DNA from 3 places in the Nitrobacter sp. CN101 genome. Region 1 is predicted to be linked to each of the others. Evidence: predicted binding sites of a transcription regulator. Region 1 holds the regulator's gene; each other region holds the start of a gene.

Region 1 (7,434 bases):
ATCACATGCCGCGATGTGGTGAAGAACTCCGCGGGTGAAGTGCTCGAACTCCGCTGTACCTACGATCCTGCGACCAAAGGTGGCAATGCGCCTGACGGACGAAAGGTGAAGGCCACAATGCATTGGGTGAACGCGGCGGACGCCGTGCCGGCCGAGGTCAGACTTTACGGTCATCTGTTCGATACCGAGCAGCCCGACGCGGCGAACTTCGTATCCCAACTCAATCCGCAATCGCTTCAAACTCTGTCCGGCTGCATGGTTGAGCCCGCTCTCGCCCGAGAGGATGACGGAGGTTCAGTGCAGTTTGAACGACAGGGCTATTTCTGCCGAGATAAGGATTCGTCTCCCGGCAACCTTGTGTTCAACCGGACGGTCGGCCTGCGCGACACCTGGGCCAAGGTCGCGGCGACCGGCTCCTGATTTCGCCGGTATTCCGTATCCGTTCCACTGTTCGCCGTGCAGTCTCTTCCGCTAGCATCGCCGCGAGGGCGTGAAGGGGCAGCCGGATGGCGGAGCGGGGCAGGGCCCGCGATCGAAGGGGAGGGTACGCAGGAACGTGGCCGACGCGGCAAGCCGTCGCTGCTCCTTCGCAAACGCCTTCGGGCACCTTACTGGCAATGGTGGCGCGGCTGCGAGCCTGGGTTGGCGCGGAATTGGCAGCCGGCCAACTCTTGCCGTGGGTACCGGTGGCATTTGGCACAGGTATTGCGATCTATTTTTCGGCCGATCACGAGCCCGTTGTCTGGGTTGTCTCCGCGACCGCCGTAGCTCTGTTTGTGGTGGCGCTGCTCTTGCGCCGGCATCGGATGTTTGCCGCCGCTGTCATGGTTGCGGCGGTCGCTGCAGGATTTGCCGTCGCCACGATCAAGACGGCACAGGTTTCCCACGTCGTCCTGATGCGGCCGATATACGCGCCCTTGCTCCAGGGCTTCGTCGAAACCAGCGAGGTGCGGGAGCGGACCGATAGATTTGTTCTACGCGTCGTTCGGATGGACAATCGGCGGTCGCACGTCAAGCTCGATCGCGTACGGCTGTCGGTCAGGAAGGGCGCCGCGCCCGCCGTTGGGAGCTTCGTGGAGTTGAAAGCGCGGTTGCAGCCGCCGCTTACGCCTGTACGGCCAGGAAGCTACGACTTCGCCCGCGATATGTATTTTCATGGCATTGGCGCGTCCGGCTTCGTCATGGGCGCCATCAAGACCGTGAGCTCTCCGCATGGTGGTGGGCTCGCGTTGCGCTATGCCGCGCTGATGCAGGAGTTGCGCGACGCCATCGACGCCCGCATCCGTCTTGTTCTCAGCGACGACTCGCGGGCCATTGCCACCGCGCTCCTGACCGGACGGCGCGACGCCATCACGACGCCGGTTAATGAGGCGATGTTCATTTCGGGATTGGGCCATGTCCTTTCGATTTCCGGCTATCACATGGCCGTCGTCGCTGGCGTGGTCTTCTTCGCGGTGCGTGCGCTGTTGGCGCTGGTTCCAGCGTTGACGGCGACGTTCCCGATTAAGAAGTGGTCGGCGGCGGCGGCGTTCGTGGCAGCCGCTTTTTATCTTCTGCTGTCGGGCGCCGAGGTCGCGACCCAACGCTCGTTCTTTATGACGGCGGTGGTACTGATTGCGATCACGGTGGACAGGCGCGCCATCACGTTTCGCACACTCGCGGTCGCGGCGATGATCGTGCTTGCGATTGCGCCGGAGTCGTTGATTCACCCGAGCTTTCAAATGTCGTTCGCGGCGACGCTCGGGCTGGTGGCGCTGGTTCAGGTCGGCATGCCGAAGATGCTTGCAACCCCCGATCACTCGCCGACGGCGAGGGCCGCTCTGTGGGGTGGACGCGAAATCGCTATGCTGGCGCTGGCGTCACTCGTGGCCGGACTCGCGACCACGCCGTATGTCGCGTTCCATTTCCATCGGGTGACGCCATACGGCATGGTTGCGAACCTGCTGGCGATGCCGGTGATCTCGGCGCTGGTGATGCCGGCCGGGCTTCTCGGACTTGCGGCCATGCCGTTTGGCTTCGACGGCGTGTTCTGGCGGCTGATGGACTTTGGCATCGAATGGATGGTCGCTGTGGCTCAATGGGTAGCGGCGCTTCCGGGCGCCGTCGGTCATACGGCTGCATTTGGAACGGGACCGCTGCTCGCGGCGACCGCGGGCATCATTCTGCTCGGATTGTTGAGAACGCCGCTGCGCTGGAGCGGCGCAGCTGTGGTCGGGTTGGCGATCGTGTGGTCACTTGCGGTGACGCCGCCGGATATCCTGATCTCCGCCGAAGGTCGCAATGTCGCCGTGAGGGGCGGGGACGGCAGGCTGCGTCTCATCAGCACGAGTAAGGACTCTTTCACCGTCAAGGAATGGCTTGCCGCCGACGGGGATGGGCGTGGGTCTGCCGACCCTACACTGGCGGAGGGCGCCTCATGTGACGATGAGGGCTGCGTGGTCAAGGTGAGTGGAGGTGGACTTGTCGCGCTGACGCGGCGTCCGGAGGCGATACAGGATGATTGCGCTCGGGCGGAGCTCATGGTGACGCCGTGGCAGGCTCCGGAGGGGTGCCTTGCGCAGGTGATCGATCAAAACAGGCTACGGCGTGAAGGCGCTCTTGCCCTGTGGCGAACCCCAAGTGCTTCAAGATCTGGTGCTTCAAGATCTGGCTTTGCTGTTGATGCCGCACGTCCTGTCGGCGTCGATCGTCCCTGGTCATCCGCTGCCGTCGATGAACAGTCAGCACAGCTGCAATCAAAACCGGAGCCCCCGGCCGACGCCACGCCGGCGCCCGAGGATCTCCAGCCGGACGATTGAACGGCTCGTCCACGGTCGGAGCCTTTCGCTCCTGATGAAATCAGTACTTGCGGTAAATGCCGATCAGTCTGCCCTGGATCTGGACCCGGTTGGGCGGAAGTATGCGAACTTCGTAAGCCGTGTTCGCCGGCTCCAGCGCGATCGAAGCGCCGCGACGGCGGAAGCGTTTCAACGTCGCTTCCTCGTCGTCGATCAGGGCAACGACGATGTCGCCGGTATCAGCGGTCTGGTTCCGCTGGATCAACGCAAGATCGCCATCGAGAATTCCGGCATCGACCATGGAATCGCCGCGCACCTCAAGCGCGTAGTGTTCGCCGGTACCAAGCATGTCGGGCGGCACGCTGACGGTGTGGCTGCAGGTCTGCAACGCTTCGATCGGCGTGCCGGCTGCAATCCGTCCCATCACCGGAACGGCGACCGGACGTTCCGCATCGTCGACGACAGCGCCGCCGCTGCTGCGGCGGACTTTGCCCAGATTGCCTTCGATGACGCTCGGTGTGAAACCGCGACGGCCGCCGCCGCCGCTGGCGGCGAGTTCGGGCAGTTTGATGACTTCGATGGCGCGGGCGCGGTTGGGTAGACGGCGGATGAATCCTCGTTCTTCCAGCGCGGTAATCAGGCGATGGATGCCGGACTTCGAGCGCAGGTCGAGCGCGTCCTTCATTTCATCGAACGAGGGCGGCACGCCGGATTCTTTCAGCCGTTCGTTGATAAAACGCAGGAGTTCATACTGTTTGCGCGTGAGCATCCCGACCCAGTCCCTGGTTGATGGGGTTCTTGCCAACTAGGGGACATCGGGGCTGCAGCCCTTATAACCCCGCGGCACGAACCTCGAAACAAATCATGAACATACACTATATGTTCGATATGTGTTCCGCAACCCTTTAATTTAAGGTCAACAAAGCGACGTTTTATGACAGCGAAAGCTTAATGATGGCACAGGGCTCGCCTTTGCTTGCGGCCGGCGCAAATGGCGTGCGGATTACGAGAGCCTCTGCCGCAGCGAGTTTTCCCATCAGCGAGCTGTCCTGATGCCCGATCGGCGTCGCCACCGGCAAGCCGTCCGTCGAGGGCGTGAGCCGGGCGCGCAGATAATCCTGCCTGGCTTGATTGGCGCTAACATCGCTTCCGAGCAGCGCCGGTTCAATGCAGTGGTGCACATCTTCACGCCCCGATAGCGCACGAATCAGCGGCACCATGAACAGAAACGCGCAGATGTAGGACGAGACGGGATTGCCGGGGAGGCCGATCACCCGCATCGGGCCTAGACGTCCGTGCATCATCGGCTTGCCCGGCCGCAGTGCGATCCGCCAGAACGCCATCTCCACGCCTTCCGCCTCCAGCGCACGCTTGACGAAGTCATGGTCGCCGACCGACGCGCCGCCGGTCGTAACCAGAATGTCGGCGCCGCTCTCGCGGGCGCGGCGGATCGCGGCGGTTGTGGCGTCCATGGTGTCGGCGGCGATACCCAGGTCGATCGCCTCGGCGCCTTCGCCTCGGGCGAGTGCGCGAAGCGCGTAGCCGTTGGACAGGATGATCTGGCCCGGACCGGGCGTCGCGCCCGGCAAAACCAGTTCGTCGCCCGTGGCGAGCATCGCTATTGTGGGACGGCGATGCACCGGCAGGTCTGGATAGTTCATGCCGGCAGCAAGGGAAAGATGGCGATCGGTGAGATGGCTGCTGGCCCGGATCAGGACGTCGCCCTCACGAAAGTCCACGCCGGCAGGACGAATGTTCTTTCCGGGAGCAGTGGCCTCCTTGACGATAACGTGGTTGCCGTCGCGTTCGGTGTCTTCCTGGATCACGACTGTATCGGCGCTGTCCGGCACTACGCCGCCGGTGAAAATCCGTAAGGCCTCGCCGGTTTGCAGCGCGCGCTCGAGCGGTCGTCCCGCGGCGATCTCACCGATCACCTGTAGCCGCGCTGGAATTGTCGCAATGTCCGCTGCGCGCACCGCATAGCCGTCCATCGCCGACATTGCGACCGGCGGCTGAGTCCGGCGCGAGGGGAGGTCGCGCGCCAACACCCGGCGATGCGCGGCTTCGAGAGCCACGGGTTCCTCCGGGAGCGGTTCGACTCCGGCAAGAACAGCCGCAAGGGCGTCGGCGACCGTCATCAGGGGCATGACCATTCTCCTAGAGCATTTTCCGGCCGTGCGATCAGCCGTAAGAAAATCCCCTCAATCAATAACTTGCGTGTATTCCGATCGCAAAACCGGTATCCATTTGCGGAATACGCGCTAGGCGTAATGCGCCTAGCGGGCGCGTCAAACATCTACCGAACTCGCGGCTCGCATACAACGGTACCAAGAGCCAAAATGCCGCTTACCGACCCGTTCGCGCGGCGGCTATGGTTCTGAGGGGGTATCCGTCACGAGATAATGGCCGGACTTGCCGCCCTTTTTCTCGACGAGGTGAATGCCCTCGATCCGGACGCCGCGTTCCACGGCCTTGATCATGTCGTAGATCGTCAGGCAGGCGACGGAGACCGCCGTGAGGGCTTCCATCTCCACTCCGGTCGGGCCGGAGACTTTGACGCTTGCGCGGACGCGGCAGCCCGGAATTTTCTTGTCGGCCTCGATATCGAGCGTGACCTTCGACAGCGCCAGTGGATGGCAGAGTGGGATCAAATCCGAAGTGCGCTTGGCCGCCATGATGCCGGCAATGCGCGCGGTGCCAAGCACGTCGCCCTTCTTGGCATTGCCGCTTTCAATCAAGTCGAGCGTCGCCTTGGTCATGACGACCTGACCCTCGGCGACGGCGACACGCTCGGTTGCGGGCTTTGCCGAGACATCGACCATCCGCGCTTCGCCTTTGACGTCGATGTGGGTGAGGGCGGGTTTGTGTTTCCCGGCGGTCTTGTTTTTCTTGTCTGCCATATCAATCAAATCCTGAGCTGGTATCGTCCCCCTCTCACAAGGGGAGAGGCTAGACGCCTGCGTGAGTTTCGCGATGCCTAGAACGGCAATATGTAGTTCATAATCGCCGTTTGTCGCAGCAGAACTTTGCGAATGATATGGGCTGGCTTTACGCGATCAGTGAAGATGGCGGCTGTGCCGGTGGTGCCGGCGGGAAGGCTCGCTGCAAGCCTAGCGTCATCAAGCTTAACGCGCACGACGAAGGGAGCCGCTTCAATCTGCTTTGGCTGGACGGCGAGGCCCGATGTTTGTACCTGGCCGGTGGCGATCGCCTGAAGGACGCTTTCGACCCTTGCGGGGAAAATTTGGCCCGGCAGAAACTTGAACGTAACTTCGACCTCCTGTCCGGGCGCTACATATCGCGCGTCATTTTGTGCCAGTTCGACACCGACTAGAGTGTCGGATGTGTCTATGAATGCCATTACCGGAGCCAGCGGTAGATTCGCCACGCGCGCGCCTTTCCGCAGCGCAACATTGGTTACATAACCATCGGTCGGCGCGCGAATGGTCGTTTTGTCGAGATTCCACTGGGCTCCCTCTAGTTGTCCTCTCAGTTGATCAACCTCGGATTGCCGTTGCTCAACGTCGAAGTGGCGTCCCGCGGCACGCTCATACAACTGCGTCATCTGTGACAGTCGCAGTTGAGCGAATTTTAGCTGCGCCGTCAGCGCGTCAACGGTCGCGCGGTAGGGCGTCGGATCAATTTTGAAAAGTATGTCGCCAGCCTTTAGCGCCGTGTTGGCTTGAACCGGCACCTCGGACACTTCACCCGCTACATTGGAGACGATTTGAACAGAATTGCGCACGACTAGGGCCGGGCCCTGCGGTGCGCCCCATCCCATTGGGATAAAGAGCCCGACCAGGAGCAGCAACAACACGATGACAGGTGAAACTTTCCAAAAAAGATTGAAGGAAACGATCTTTAGCTTCACCAGGATGAAGAGGATGACGAGATAGACGTTGAGCAGAACAACGATCACGACACCACCTCTGTCCTGCGCGGCGCGGGGACATCGACATAGGCCCAGATCAGGGCGACCGGCCACAGGGCGAAGCCAAGGAAGAGCGTAATCCAGCCAGCCACCGTCACGGCCTGGACCCAGGGATGATTGCGACGCTTGGCGATCATGCCCGGCAGCATCGCCATGAAGATGACGACGAATGCGGTGCTGGCGACGAGGACAATGAGGACGATCCAGGCGAAATAATCGAGAGCGCTCATCGGTCGGCTACCTCGCAACTAGCCAGGCGGTGCAATTTGCTGCCCGCCCTTTTACGTGGCGAGGACGACTATACGCACGTTCTGCCTTGTCTCCAACTATGCGCGTAGCCGTCGCTAATAAGGTTTGATGTTCGTCGGCCGGACAAACGAAAATCCATACCAGCCGCAGCATTGTTTGCGAGAGGTATGGACGGCTGGCGGTTCTGAGGATTTAATGTTGTTCCGGATACTGAAGGTTCTAATTTTAGACGCCCGTTACAAAAATGCGCTGATGCCCCGTTAATGTCAGTGGGTGTGGTCCGTGCTGAATGTGAGCAATATCGCGCTTCGCAATGTGGTTCCTGACAACCGCATGATCCTAATTTCCGGCGGCACCTTCCGCATGGGATCGGACAGGCATTATCCGAAAGAGGCCGCGCACCGGGTTACCGTCGGCACTTTTTGGATGGACCGTGCTCTGGTCACCAATCAGCACTTCAGAGAGCTTGTGAGGGCG
Region 2 (7,434 bases), 360 kb from region 1:
GGTCCAGTAGACGGATGCTGGCCGTTTGAAGCCGGCCGGTGGTTTTCGCGTCGTAGACCTGCCCCTCCCAAAGATCTTCGTTCGCTTTTTTCTTCATATCAAACAGCAATGGCATGCCGAGCGTGGGCCGGGCTTGCTTGGCGTGGTCGGCATTATTGCTGTCGACGCCCGGCTCTTTTTCCCAGGAGATCGCACCCCACATGCTGCCCTTGCATTCGGCCACCCGGACTTTGGCGACCCCGTCGGCAACCAGCCAATCCCCGGTGGGATCACCCGCGATAGCGGACCCTAATCCCGCTGTCACCAGAGCGGTTGCGACAAGGGAGGAAATAGCGGAAGTTCTGCAATAATCTAAAATGCGCATGGTATGTCCTGGGCGCTGCAACATGTTTTCAAGCCTGTGCTTAAGTAGAAGGGCTGGGGATCAGTGACAAAGTCAAATACCGTGTTCGTGCTTTTCAGTTGACGAAGCGACCATCAACCGAACTATGTAGCGGATGCTATATCCAAATCTAGACGTTTCCGAGATGTTTGTGGAACGGCAGGCGCAGCGCAGCGCGATGCATGTCCGCCACCTCAATGAACAGCTTGTCAGGGTTCTGAAGACCATCGGCTACGACGTTGGTTTCCAAAGTGGGCAGGGCCAATATCTGGTCGATCGCGAGGGCGCACATTACCTTGATCTATTGAGCGGATTTGGCGTTTTTGCGATTGGTCGGAACCATCCTGTGTTGCGGAATGCCCTGAAAGGCGTCCTCGACAGTGATCTCCCCAATCTTGTGCAAATGGATGTCTCCACGCTGGCCGGTGTTTTGGCTGAGCGGCTGCTCGTTCACGTTCCCTACCTCGACAAGGTCTTTTTTGCGAATTCCGGAGCGGAAAGCGTCGAGGCCGCCATCAAATTCGCGCGTGTCGCCACCGGACGGACGGGCATCGTTTACTGCGATCACGGCTACCACGGACTGACCTATGGCGCGCTCTCGCTGACAGACGACAAGAATTTCCGCGGCGGATTCGAGCCGCTGCTGCCCGATTGCAAAGTGATTCCGTTTAACGATCTCGCCGCGCTGGAGCAAACGTTGTCGTCGCGCCAGATCGCGGCCTTCATCGTCGAGCCGATTCAGGGCAAGGGCGTCAACATGCCCACCGATGAATTCCTGCCGGGAGCTGCCGCGCTGTGTCGGAAATATGGCACGCTGTTCGTGGCGGATGAGATCCAAACCGGTATCGGCCGGACCGGACGGTTTCTGGCCGTCGAGCACTGGAACGTCGAGCCGGATATGGTGCTGCTGGCGAAGGCGTTGTCCGGCGGTCATGTGCCGATCGGCGTGGTGCTGACCCGCAAGCACATCTTCGACAAAATATTCAACCGGATGGATCGCGCCGTCGTGCACGGCTCGACGTTCGCCAAAAACGATCTCGCGATGGCGGCAGGCATTGCCACGCTTGAAGTGCTGAAGGCCGAGAAACTGGTCGAGAACGCCGCGCAGCGCGGCGCGGAATTGCAATTGGCGCTCAACCGCATGGTGCCGGGTTACGAGCTTCTGAAGGAGGTCCGCGGCAAGGGCCTGATGATCGGCGTTGAGTTCGGGCCGCCGAAATCGCTGCGACTGAGGGCATCGTGGAATCTGCTGGAGACTGCCAACAAGGGCCTGTTCTGCCAGCTTATCACCGTGCCGTTGTTCAAGGATCACAAGATACTCACCCAGGTCGCCGGTCACGGCAGCCATACGATCAAGCTGCTGCCGCCACTCATCATCAATGATGAAGATTGCAAGTGGATCGAGACCTCATTCGACAGCGTCATTGCCGCAAGCCACCAGGTTCCGGGCGCGATCTGGTCACTCGGCAAGACTTTGATGGATAATGCCGTTCGCAAGTCGGCGTGACGCCCTTTCGTCGGCTGAAAATGCTTTAGCGAAGATCCGTGCAACCCGATCGGAAACAAGAATGCCTATCGTCAACCGCGTTGCCGATCTGCAATCCGAAATCGCTGGCTGGCGCAGGGATATCCACGCGCAGCCGGAGCTTCTGTACGACGTTCCTCGCACCGCTGCGTTCGTGGCCGACCGCTTGCGGGAATTCGGCTGCGACGAGATCGTGACCGGGCTTGGCAGGACCGGCGTCGTCGGCGTCATCAAGGGCAGACGTCCCGCTGGCGGGGAAGTCAAGGTGATCGGTCTGCGCGCCGATATGGACGCGCTGCCGATTCAAGAGGAAACCGGTTTACCTTACGCCTCGAAGACCGCCGGCAAGATGCATGCCTGCGGCCATGACGGCCATACGGCGATGTTGCTCGGTGCCGCGCGTTATCTCGCGGAGACGCGGAATTTCGCCGGCGAGGCGGTCGTGATCTTTCAGCCGGCGGAAGAGGGCGGCGCAGGCGCCGCGGCGATGATCAAGGACGGGCTGATGGATCGTTTCAGGATCGATCAGGTCTACGGCATGCACAACAATCCTGGACTGCCGCTCGGCGCCTTCTCCATCCGGCCGGGGCCTATCATGGCGGCGACCGACAGCGTCGATTTCAGGATCGAGGGCCACGGCGGCCACGCCGCGCGTCCGCATCTCTGTATTGATCCGGTGCTGGCCGGCTCGCAGCTTGTCGTTGCCCTGCAATCGATCGTGTCGCGCAATGTCGATCCGTTGGAATCGGCGGTGATTTCCGTATGTGAGTTCCACGCCGGCAGTACCAGCAACGTCATTCCCCAAACGGCCGAGCTGCGCGGAACGGTCCGCACCCTGAGGGCGGATATTCGCGACTTGATGGAAAAACGGATTCGAGAGGTTGCCGCTGGCGTGGCGCTGACGACTGGCGCCAGGATCCATGTCAAATTCAGGCGCGGCTATCCGGTCACAGTGAATCACCCCGAGCAGACAGATACCGCGATCAGGATCGCGAAAGAGATTGCTGGCGATAACAATGTACACGGGACGCCGCCGATGATGGGCGCGGAGGATTTCGCCTATATGCTGGAAGCGCGGCCCGGCGCCTTCATCTTCATCGGCAATGGCGATAGCGCGGGCCTGCATCATCCCGCTTACAACTTCAACGACGACGCTATCGTGTACGGCACGTCGTACTGGATCAGGCTGGTCGAGACCACGCTGGCGGCATAAGGTGCTTTGCACACAGAACTTGCTGTGCGCCGCTACCAGCGGCCATCACGCTGCCTTGCCGCGCTGCAGTTGTGTCGCGGCAATTTTCAGATCGCCGACAAAGCGCTCATATTCACGGGCTCTGGCGTCCTGATCCAGCAGCCGCAGCAGATAGGACGGATGCACCGTCACAGCGCCTTGCGTCCGTCGGCCATGTCGATCAGCCGTCCACGTGATTTGTTGATTGGCGTGCCAGAACACGCTTTGCGCCGCGGTCGCGTCCGGCGTCACCACCTGCGCCGGAGACCATTGGCGGCACGCCCTGATTTCCTTTGGTATCACAAAGCATCGCCGGAAAGTCCCGGTTGACTCTTGGCCTTGGCCGACGTTTACTAGAACGTATAGTGAACATTCAGGCTTGTCATCGGTTCTGACGTCACGACGGATTTTTGATCATGCCTGGAATCGGAAGCAGCGCAGGGAAGCTTGCGCGCCTGCGTGACCGCATCGCGCGCATCGAGACCGATCACGGGGGCGGAATGCCGGGCCGGGCGGCGCTCGGTCATGGCGAGGCGGATGCCGTGCTGCAGGGCGGGCTTGCGCAGGGCGCCGTGCATGAGGTGTTCGCGGAGGGGCGGCATAGCGCGGCGGCGACAGGGTTCATCGCAGGTCTTGCGCAGCGTGTTGGCAAGGATCGGCCGCTGCTCTGGGTGCGGCAGGATTTTGCCGCGCGGGAATCCGGTGCGCTGTCGATGCGTGGATGGCGGGAGATCGGCCTCGCCCCCTGTCTTTTGGTGACGGTCCATGCGCCGGATGTGGAGAGCGCGTTGCGGACAGCGGCCGATGCGCTGGCCTGCGATGCGCTCGGCGCCGTGGTCATCGAGATTTGGGGGGAGACGCGTCTGTTCGATCTCGTCGCCAGCCGCAGGCTGACGCTGGCGGCACGGGCCTCCGGCGTTACCGGGCTGCTGCTGCGGGTGGCGGCAAGCCCGCTGCCTTCGACGGCGGAGACACGGTGGATCGTGCGCCCGGCGGTGAGCCGGCCGTGCGCGGCCTGGCAGGCATGGGGCGCGCCCGTATTCGAAACCCAGCTTGTCCGTAATCGTCATGGCCAGACCGGCCAATGGATCATGGAGTGGAAGTGTGATGAGTGCCTCTTCCGTGACGTCTCGTTCCATGACTCCGAGACGCATCCTCAGCCTGTGGCTGCCGCGGCTGCCGACCGACCGCATCCGGCGCGAGTTATTGCGCTCCGAAGTGTCGGCTGAAACATGTGATTCACAATCTAGCTCGGCAAAGACGAAGGGAAAGTTGCCCCATATCGTCGTTGCCAAACAAAACAACGCGCTGGTTATCACCGCGCTGGACGATGTGGCTGCACGTCTCGGCCTTGCGGTCGGGCTGCCGCTGGCCAATGCCCGTGCGATCTGTCCCGACATCGACGTGTTCGATGCTGACGAGATTGCGGACGAGCAAACATTGAACGGCATCGCCGACTGGTGCGACCGCTTCACGCCGTTGGTGGCGCTCGATCCGCCGCACGGTCTGCTGCTCGACATTACCGGTTGCGCGCATCTGTTCGGCGGCGAGGCCGCGCTGATGAACGCGCTGTGCGACGCGCTGAGGCGACGTGGCTTTGTTGTCAGCGCGGCGATCGCGGGCACACCGGTCTGCGCGCGAGCGTTGACGCGCCATGCCCATGGCCGGATTGTCGCGCCCGGCGCGGAGCTAGAATCTGTTGCGCCGCTGCCGGTGTTCACGCTGGGGGCGGATGATGCGATCACGCGCGGGCTGTGCCGCGCCGGGTTGAAAACCATCGGCGATGTCGCTGCGCGCGGCCGCCACGAGATCGCCGCTCGTTTTGGTATCGCTTTCACAGCGCTCCTGGAACAGGCGCTGGGGCAAGGCGATACGCCAATTAATCCACGCAAGCCGCCGCCGGATTATATCGTCGAGAAGCGGTTTGCCGAGCCGATCACCACCGACGGCGCAATCGCGATGACGCTGGCAGGTCTTGCGCGCACGCTCATCGCCGCGATGGAAAAGCATGGCAAGGGCGCGCGGCATCTGGAAGCGAGTTTTTTCCGCACCGACGGCGCGGTGCGAGTCGTCGCAGTGGAGACCGGCCGTCCCGTTGCGCGCGGCGAAATCGTCGATCGCCTGTTCCGCGAGCGGCTCGATGCGCTGATCGATCCGCTCGATCCTGGTTTCGGATTCGATCTGGTGCGGCTGTCCGCAGTGCGAACCGAGTCCGTTGTGCAGGAGCAGCGCGACCTCGATGCGCATGTTCAGGACAATGACGAAGTGTCGGCGCTGATCGACCGCATTGCCGCGCGCATCGGCAGCCATCGCGTCATCGTGCATCTGTCACAGGATACGCATATTCCCGAACGCGAGTCGCTCTCATTACCGGCGCAACAGCATTTCGTGACGGCCATGCGCGCCGAGTGGCCCGCACGTATCGGGAACGAGCCGCCGCTGCGGCCATTGCGGATGTTTGCGCGGCCGGAGCCGATCGAGGTGAAGTTGGCGGAGGTGCCGGACAAGCCACCGCGTCATTTCATCTGGCGGCGTGTCACTCATACGGTGGTTCGTGCCGAAGGTCCCGAGCGCATCGCGATGGAGTGGTGGCGGACGCAGGAGGCAAGGCCGACGCGGGATTACTTTCGCGTCGAGGACGAAAGCGGATTGCGGTTCTGGCTCTATCGCGATGGTCTTTATGAAGCGGCTGAGAACGGCGATACCGTACCGCCAAAATGGTTTGTCCACGGGCTGTTCGCATGAAGCATCCGCGCGACATTCCACCCTATGCCGAAATCGGCATTGCCACCAACTTCTCGTTTCTGTACGGCGGGTCGCACCCGCAAGAATATGTGCATCAGGCGAGCGAGCTGCGGCTGCCTGTCATCGGCATTGCCGATCGCAACACGCTGGCGGGGGTGGTGCGCGCCTATACGGAGCTGGGAAACCCCGAGGTTCGTTATAAGCCGCGGCTGCTGATCGGATCGCGTCTCGTTTTCATCGATGGGACGCTGGACATCCTTGTCTATCCCAGTGATCGCAACGCCTATGGCCGGCTCTGTCGGTTGTTGACCCGCGGCAAGCGGGCGGCGGAGAAGGGCGAATGCCATCTGAGGCTGGATGATCTGCTGGAATTTTCCGAAGGCCAGCTTTTGGTTCTGATCTTGCCGCATCGTTTTGAACCGGCGAAAGTCCTGAAGGTGCTGGACCGGTTGCGGCAGAGTCGCGCGGACGGTGTCTGGCTCGCGGTAAGTCTGCTCTATCGCGGTGACGACCGGCGCCGTTTGCTGCGATTGCAGCGGATCGCGGCTGCCGCCCGCGTGCCGCTGCTTGCGACCAACGAGGTGCTGTACCATCACCCTGCACGCCGTCCGTTGCAGGATGTCCTCACCTGCATACGCGAAAAGATCACGATCGATGCCGTCGGACGACAACTCGAAGCCAACGCCGAGCGGCATCTGAAACCGGCGCATGAGATGGCGCGGCTGTTTCGTGATCTCCCGGAAGCGATCGCCGAAACGGTGGCGTTCGCCGCGCGCATCGCATTCACCCTCGATCAGCTTCAATATCAGTATCCCGACGAACCGGTGCCGCCCGGAAAAACGGCGCAGCATCATCTCGAGGATCTGACCTGGGCGGGCGTCTCAAAATATTTCCCGGAAGGGGCGGACGAGAAGTTGCGTGCGGTGCTGCGCAAGGAACTCAACCTGATCGCCGAACTTAAATACGCGCATTACTTTCTCACCGTGCATGACATCGTGCAGTGGGCGCGCAGCCAGAATATCCTGTGCCAGGGGCGCGGCTCGGCGGCGAATTCGGCCGTGTGCTATGTGCTCGGCATCACCGCGGTTAATCCGGCTGAGACCGATCTTCTGTTCGAACGGTTCATCTCGAAAGAGCGGCTGGAGCCTCCGGACATCGACGTCGATTTCGAGCATTCGCGCCGCGAGGAGGTGATGCAGTATGTCTATCGCCGCTATGGCCGCCATCGCGCCGCGATCATCGCCACCGTCATTCATTATCGGCCGCGCAGCGCCATCCGCGATGTCGGAAAGGTGCTGGGGCTGACCGAGGATGTCACGGCGGCGCTCGCCGACACGGTGTGGGGGAGCTGGGGCGATGATGTCAGCGACATGCAGATCAGGCAGGCCGGGTTCGATCCACAAAACCCGATGGTGCGCCGCGCCATTGCGCTTGCTACCGAGTTGATCGGATTTCCGCGTCATCTATCGCAGCACGTCGGCGGCTATGTGCTGACGCAGGATCGGCTCGATACCTACGTGCCGATCGGCAATGCCGCGATGGACGACCGCA
Region 3 (7,434 bases), 1.8 Mb from region 1:
CTTTCGCGCCAAAATTCGATGAGATCATCGCTGCTGAAGACCTCTGCGATCACGACGAACTGGAGCGGCTGCGTAGCTATCTCGACAAGCAGCTTGCGCACCTGCAGGGCATCGTGGCGCGGCTCGCCAATCGCCTTCAGCGTCGCTTGATGGCGCAACAAAATCGCGCCTGGGAGTTTGATCTGGAGGAAGGCATTCTCGATCCGGCGCGGTTGGCGCGCGTGGTGATCGATCCCTATCAGCCGCTATCTTTCAAGCACGAGAAAGAGGCGACCTTCCGTGATACCGTGGTGACGTTGCTGCTCGACAATTCCGGTTCGATGCGAGGCAGGCCGATCACGGTGGCCGCGACCTGCGCCGATATTCTGGCACGCACGCTGGAACGATGCGGCGTCAAGGTCGAAATTCTCGGCTTCACGACGCGAGCCTGGAAGGGTGGGCAGTCGCGTGAGGCGTGGCTCGCCGCCGGCAAGCCGGTCACGCCGGGGCGGCTCAACGATCTCCGTCATATCATTTATAAAGCCGCCGATGCCCCCTGGCGGCGGGCCCGGAAAAACCTCGGGTTGATGATGCGCGAGGGTCTGCTCAAGGAGAACATCGACGGTGAGGCGCTGGACTGGGCGCATAAGCGGCTGCTGGGCCGTTCCGAGCAGCGTAAAATTTTGATGATGATATCTGACGGTGCACCGGTCGATGATTCCACTCTCTCGGTCAATCCGGGAAATTATCTCGAGCGTCACCTGCGATGGGTGATCGAGGAAATCGAAACCCGATCTCCGGTCGAACTGATTGCCATCGGCATCGGTCACGATGTGACGCGCTATTATCGCCGCGCGGTGACCATCGTGGATGCCGAAGAACTCGGCGGCGCCATTACTGAACAGCTCGCCGAACTGTTCAGCGAGACGCATGATCCGCCGCCGGCGCCAGTACGCCGCCCGCGCAAGCTGCATTCGTAGTCGCTCGGCGCGCGTTGGTGGCATCCCGAACGGGATGCAAACGCGTTGCTTCGCAAAAGCGGGGCCATTACACACAGCGGTGTCCGCAGCATCCCCGGCGGTGCCAACATGCCGTGCTGCGTATGGGACGCATCACGGACAGATCGGTCCTTCGCGAATGGCACCATTGATCGATCGCCGCAGCCTGCTTTTCGTGATGTCAACCGGCCTGCTGTTGACGAACCCCTCCGTGGCCAGCGCGAGATTCGCAACCCACGCGCCTGAACAACCGCCGCCTGACGAGCTGACGCCGCCAGCGGCGGTGTCGATTGCCGTTAACGCCCGGCATGTCGCCTCGTTCGATCTGCGCGATCACTCGCGTACCCGCTTCGGATCGCTCGCCTTTCGCGGCGGGCTGATCCTTACCTCCTCGTTTCGCGGTTTCGGAGGGTTGTCGAGCTTGTTGCTTGATTCAAAAGGGCAACAGTTCATTTCCGCCAGCGACAAAGGCACCTGGTTCACCGGCCGCATCGTCTATGGGACGGTCGGTGAGATGGTCGGGCTCGCGGACGTCGAGGCCGCGCCGATGCTAGGACACGATGGCAAGCCGATCACCGCGCGCGGCTGGTTCGATACTGAATCGATCGCGCTCGATGGATCGCTGGTCTATGTCGGCATCGAGCGGGCCAACCGGATCATGCGCTTCGATTTCGACAGGGGATATACCCGCGCGCGGGGAGAAGAGGTCGAGGTGCCGGGGGCGATCCGCGGGTTGCCGTTCAACAGGGGCATTGAGGCGATGGTGGTCGTTCCACGCGACAGACCGCTCGGCGGTACGCTGATCGCGATCTCCGAACGTGGGCTCGATACGGGTCGCAATATCATCGCGTTCCTGATCGGCGGACCCTCGCCTGGCCGGTTCGCCATCCATCGGACCGAGAATTTCGATGTCAGCGACGCCTGTTTGCTGCCTGCGGGGGACCTGTTGATCCTCGAACGCAAATTCTCGCTGACAGGCGGCATCGGTGTCCGCATCCGCCGTATCAAGATCGATGCGATCGTGCCCGGCGCGCTGGTGGATGGCCCCTCGATTTTCGATGCCGATCTCGGACAGGAGATCGACAATTTCGAAGGACTCAGTGCGTTCGTGAACGACAATGGAGAAGTCGTTCTAACGCTCGTGTCCGATGACAATTTTTCGTTGATCCAGCGCACGCTGCTGATGCAGTTCACGCTGGTCGAGAATTGAAGGGGGGAGGGCCAGCGCTCGAGGCGGACAATCGGAGCTGCTGTTACTATAGCGTTTTCGAGCGAAGCATGGTCCTCGGGCTTGACCCGAGGATGGAGACCTGTTCGCGTGAAGAAAAAGGCGTCAGATCGAATGATAGAGTCCTGCTAAGAATCGGAAAGGCTCTAGCCGGCCTTGGCGGTCTGCTTCTTTTGGATCTGGCGCTTGATCTCGACCGCTTTCGGTGAAAGCTCTGAGTCCTTCGCCTTCAACAGGAAGGCATCGAAACCGCCGCGATGGTCCACGCTCCTCAGGGCATGGGTCGACACCCGGAACCGGACTGAACTGGCCAGAGTTTCTGACACAAAGGTGACGTTCACCAGGTTCGGCAGGAAGCGCCGCTTGGTCTTGATGTTGGAGTGGCTGACCCTGTGGCCCACCAAAGGAGCCTTGGCCGTCAGTTCGCAGCGCCGGGACATACGAAAATCCTCTGTCGTCCCCGGCATCTGCCTTCAAGGCGGGCTCGGGGTTCGAAATCGTGTCCATTTTAGGAACGCCGGACGTATAGGGGGACAGCAGCAGGGCGTCAAGGCGTCGGGACCGAACTCGGCTTATTTGCGCTCATGAACCCCATCCGCCTCATTATTCTGGCCGGATTTCTGCGCGCGTTGCCTGCATCGTGCCCTGCATCATATAAAGGGCGCAATCCGTATCGACGGATGGCCATCGACCACGGTGTTGCAGAGGAGGCCGAGATTTGTCAGGGCCCGAAGCGGTAATCCCGAGCCGACCCTGTTTTTTCACGTGTTCGCAGATGTGCCGGGCTGGGTTCCCTCGGTGGCTTCTGCTTAGATGAGGATTCAACGGTCGTTACAACCGGCGATAGTCTGCAGGCTTGGGAAAGCCAAGTCTGTTAGAATATTCGGGACCAGACGGAGACATGCAGGGCCACCCGTTGTGAGCTTATGCCGGACGACGTTGCTCCGATGGATTCTTTGTTCAATTTGGCAACTGGCCGGCGTGCCGTTTGCCATGTTTGCCGCGATGTTGACGGTGGCGGCGCCGGCGGCGGCGCAGGGCAAGCTTGAGGCTCGCTATGACGTCACCTTGGCGGGGATTCTCGTCGGCACCGGCGCCTGGACAGTCGATATCCTCGACGATCAGTATTCGGCCGCGGCAAGCGGGGGCGCCACGGGGCTTCTAAAGGCGCTTGCCCACGGGACCGGCACGGGCTCCTCGCAGGGCCGCATCGTCAACGGCGCGTTGATTCCCGCGAGCTATATTGCGACCATCTCGTCCTCCAAGAAATCCGAGACCATTCGCATGTCGCTGGCGGGCGGCAATGTAAAGGATTTCGTCATCGAGCCGAGCCCACCGGTCGACCCCAAGCGCATTCCGGTCAACGATGCGCACAAGCGCGGCGTGTTCGATCCAATGAGCGCAACGCTGCTGCGGGCTCCCGGCACTACCGACCCGCTCGGCCCCAGCGCCTGTCATGCCTCGACCGGGATCTTCGACGGCCGCATGCGCTACGACCTGCGCCTCGACTTCAAGCGCATGGACATGGTGAAGTCGGGAAAAGGCTATCAAGGCCCGGTCGTGGTCTGTGCGATCTTTTTTTCGCCGATCGCCGGCTACGTCCCGGACCGCTTCGCGATCAAATATCTCGCCGCCGAGCGCAACATGGAGATCTGGCTGGCGCCGATCGCCGGCACACGCGTGCTCGTACCCTATCGTCTGACGATTCCAACGCCGCTAGGCACGGGCAAGCTGGAGGCGACCGAGTTCCGCACGACGGCCATACCGCCGCAGACGGCAGCTAAAACCCGGTAGGAGTTGGCACTGGGCGGGACCGGCGACAGGGTCGTTTCGCTGCAAGAGAATCCTGTTGACTCCTGCTGTCGAATTCATGCGTCCATGGATTCATAAACTAAGAGAAATTGCTGCTCTTGTTAAGCGGCGCAGAACTTGATCTAGTTTCCATAGGTCCATTCAAACACGAGATGTTGCGGTGAACGAAGCCAGATAGATCAGGAGTCAGCGATTCGGGCGCGATTCGTTCCGGACTCGTTCCAAAGCTTAAGCTGCGGCTCGGCATGCGTCGCATTGTGAAACACATCCGATCCCGTGGTGCGGTTGCGTCCCCTGCAAGCAGGGTGCCTACGCAAATGTTGGGATCGATTGAGCCACGCCAATAGCCTCCAGTGGAGCTTTGGATTTGACATTCGCCTTCCCGCTCCGCTAGCGCCGCAAAAGCCCTCGGAAAATATGGCCTTTTCATCTTCGATATCTCCGCCCGGCAACGGTCGCGCGCCCGGCGCGGGCGTGACGGCAGTGCTCGGTCCGACCAACACTGGCAAGACCCACTTGGCCATCGAGCGGATGCTGGCGCATTCCTCCGGCATTATCGGCCTGCCGCTGCGCCTGCTCGCTCGCGAGATCTACAACAAGATTGTCGACCGCGCCGGGGCGGATTCCGTCGCCCTGGTCACCGGTGAGGAGAAGATCAAGCCGGCCCGCCCGCGCTTTTGGGTCTCGACCGTCGAAGCGATGCCGCGAGATCTTGACGTGTCTTTCCTCGCCATCGATGAAATCCAGATCGCGGCCGACCTTGAAAGGGGCCATGTTTTCACCGACCGCCTGCTACGCCGGCGTGGCCGCGACGAGACGTTGCTGCTCGGCGCAGCCACCATGCGCCCCATCGTCGAGCGGCTTCTGCCTGGCGCGAGTATCGTCACGCGCCCGCGGCTATCCCAGCTTGAATTCGCCGGCGACCGCAAGATCACCCGGCAGCCTCGCCGCACTGCGATCGTCGCCTTCTCGGCGGACGAGGTTTACGCCATTGCCGAACTGATCCGACGCCAACACGGCGGGGCAGCGGTGGTGTTGGGATCGCTTAGCCCGCGCACCCGTAATGCGCAGGTTGCGATGTTCCAATCCGGTGACGTCGATTATCTGGTCGCCACCGACGCGGTCGGCATGGGTCTCAATCTTGACGTCGATCACGTTGCCTTCGCTTCGGACCGTAAATACGACGGCTACCAGTTTCGCCGGCTCACGCCGGCTGAATTCGCGCAGATTGCTGGCCGCGCCGGCCGCGCCACTCGCAACGGCACCTTCGGCACCACCGGGCGCTGTGCGCCGTTCGAGCCCGAACTCGTGGACGCGCTGCAGAACCACACTTTTGAGGCAGTCAGAACGCTGCAGTGGCGCAATTCCGATCTCGATTTTTCTTCGCTCGGCGCCTTGCAAGTCTCGCTGGCGCTGACTCCTTCGCACGAGGCACTGACCCGCGCGCCGATTGCCGAAGATTTGCGGGTGCTCGATCACGCGGCGCGCGACGTCGAGGTGCGCGCCATGGCGCAAAGCGCGGCTGCGGTGGAGCGGCTGTGGGACGCTTGCCAAATTCCGGATTATCGCAAGATCGCGCCGGCGGCTCACGCCGAACTGGTGACGACACTGTTTGGCTTTCTGATGCGTGAAGGCAAGATTCCTGACGACTGGTTCGCGGCCCAGGTCGCGCAGGCCGATCGTGCCGACGGGGATATCGATACCTTGTCGGGACGGATCTCGCAGATCCGGACCTGGACTTTCGTGGCAAATCGCCCGGACTGGCTGGCCGATCCCGGGCACTGGCAGGCAATTTCGCGAGAGGTCGAAAATAAATTGTCCGATGCGCTGCACCAAAGGCTTACGGAGCGTTTCGTTGACCGCCGGACCAGTGTATTGATGCGCCGCCTGCGGGAAAACACGATGTTGGATACGGAAATCGGCAAGACGGGTGAGGTGATCGTTGAGGGCCATGTGATCGGCCGTCTCGACGGATTTACGTTCGCGCCGGATGCGGCGGAGGCGGGTTCCGAAGCCAAGGCCTTGCAGGCGATCGCGCAAAAGGCGCTAGCTGGCGAAATCGAGGCGCGCGCGGAGAAATTGTCGGGGGCGGCGGACGACCAGTTTGTGCTGACCTCGGATGGCACCATTCGCTGGACGGGAGACGCGGTGGCGCGACTGGTGGCCGCAGACGACGCGCTGCATCCGCGGCTGCGGATCATTTCCGACGAACGGCTGACCGGAGCGCCGCGCGAGGCGGTGCAAGCCAGGCTCGATCTATGGCTGAAAACCCATATCGAGAAGCTTCTCGGGCCGCTGTTCGAGTTGTCTAAAGCGGAGGATATCACCGGTATCGCACGCGGCATTGCCTTCCAGTTGATCGAGGCGCTCGGCGTGCTGGAGCGGCAAAAGGTCGCTGCGGAACTAAAGGATCTCGATCAGCCGTCGCGCTCGTCCTTGCGCAAATACGGGGTGCGTTTCGGCGCCTACCATATCTATTTCCCCTTGCTTTTGAAGCCGGCTGCGCGGTCGCTGGCCTCGCTGTTGTGGGCACTGAAGCAGGAGAATGCCGACCTTTCGGCGCTGTCCAGCGCGCAGCATCTCGCAAGTAGTGGCCGCACTTCGTTCCCGGCGGACAAGCTGCTCGATCGCGACGCCTATCGCGCCCTCGGCTATCGGCAATGTGGCGAACGCGCCGTCCGCGTCGATATTCTCGAAAGGCTTGCCGACCTGATCCGTCCGGCGCTGTCCTGGCGGGAAGGGGCGCCCGGCGAAAAGCCCGCCGGCGCATTCGATGGCCGCGGGTTTGTCGTGACGCAGGCCATGACGTCGCTCGCGGGCACTGCTGGTGAGGATTTCGCCTCCATCTTGAGCGCCCTCGGCTATCGCATGGAGCGGTGTCCGGTACCGCCACCTGCAACGGAGAGCGGTCCTGTGACGGGGATCACCGCGGAAGCGGTTTCTGGCGAAGTACCGGAAAGCGCGTCGCAGCAAGCGGCTGCGATGGATGGCGTGCTTGAGGGTCAGGAGTCTGTTTCCGACCGCGCGGATACAGCCGATATCGGACATGTTGAACCGGAGACCGCGGTGGATGCGGATTCATCCGGAGTCGCGGCGACGACCGTCGAAGCGGCGACTGAAGTTGCCGAGGAGCGGTCCGCGGCATCGCCAGCCGTCGGGGCCTCGGCGGCTTCCAACGCCGGCGAGGCGGCCATCAATAATGGTGTGCCGACTGATTCCGCGCCCGTTGTTGCCGGGAGCCCAATCGAAGGCGATGCGGTCTCCGCCGAGATCGCCGCGAATGTTGCGGCACCGGCTGAGGCGGACGGCGCGCCGGCGATGATTGAGGTCTGGCGGCCCGGCGGTCGGTCCGCCGATCGGCGTCCGCGTCACGATCGCAATCGGCATCGCCGGCAACAGGCGCGGCCGGATGGCCCG

Evidence for each region. Region 1 encodes LexA, which represses DNA repair genes until DNA is damaged. Its sites were predicted from a motif close to TGTTCNNNNTGTGTTCNG; they were not measured.
Region 2: a site for LexA is predicted at 3,493-3,510, ahead of ACZ5IL_RS09745 (ImuA family protein). Genes of this name have one in related genera too.
Region 3: a site for LexA is predicted at 4,224-4,241, ahead of ACZ5IL_RS02570 (helicase-related protein). Genes of this name have one in related genera too.

What each region holds. Positions count from the first base shown of each region.
Region 1 covers NZ_AP038833.1:2,325,340-2,332,773, forward strand. Annotated here, with positions in the region: gene ACZ5IL_RS11545 (glutamine--tRNA ligase/YqeY domain fusion protein) at 1-420, shown strand, start outside; gene ACZ5IL_RS11550 (ComEC/Rec2 family competence protein) at 507-2,798, shown strand; gene lexA (transcriptional repressor LexA) at 2,839-3,546, opposite strand; gene ACZ5IL_RS11560 (molybdopterin molybdotransferase MoeA) at 3,710-4,924, opposite strand; gene moaC (cyclic pyranopterin monophosphate synthase MoaC) at 5,147-5,677, opposite strand; gene ACZ5IL_RS11570 (HlyD family secretion protein) at 5,755-6,696, opposite strand; gene ACZ5IL_RS11575 (DUF3302 domain-containing protein) at 6,693-6,938, opposite strand; partial or broken gene ACZ5IL_RS11580 (SUMF1/EgtB/PvdO family nonheme iron enzyme) at 7,291-7,434, shown strand, end outside.
Region 2 covers NZ_AP038833.1:1,965,786-1,973,219, forward strand. Annotated here, with positions in the region: gene ACZ5IL_RS09725 (DUF2147 domain-containing protein) at 1-388, opposite strand, end outside; gene hpnO (aminobacteriohopanetriol synthase HpnO) at 498-1,889, shown strand; gene ACZ5IL_RS09735 (M20 aminoacylase family protein) at 1,951-3,120, shown strand; partial or broken gene ACZ5IL_RS09740 (UdgX family uracil-DNA binding protein) at 3,166-3,429, opposite strand; gene ACZ5IL_RS09745 (ImuA family protein) at 3,555-4,367, shown strand; gene ACZ5IL_RS09750 (DUF6504 family protein) at 4,276-5,883, shown strand; gene ACZ5IL_RS09755 (error-prone DNA polymerase) at 5,880-7,434, shown strand, end outside.
Region 3 covers NZ_AP038833.1:547,090-554,523, forward strand. Annotated here, with positions in the region: gene cobT (cobaltochelatase subunit CobT) at 1-959, shown strand, start outside; gene ACZ5IL_RS02555 (esterase-like activity of phytase family protein) at 1,117-2,187, shown strand; gene rpmB (50S ribosomal protein L28) at 2,352-2,645, opposite strand; gene ACZ5IL_RS02565 (DUF3108 domain-containing protein) at 3,199-3,999, shown strand; gene ACZ5IL_RS02570 (helicase-related protein) at 4,435-7,434, shown strand, end outside.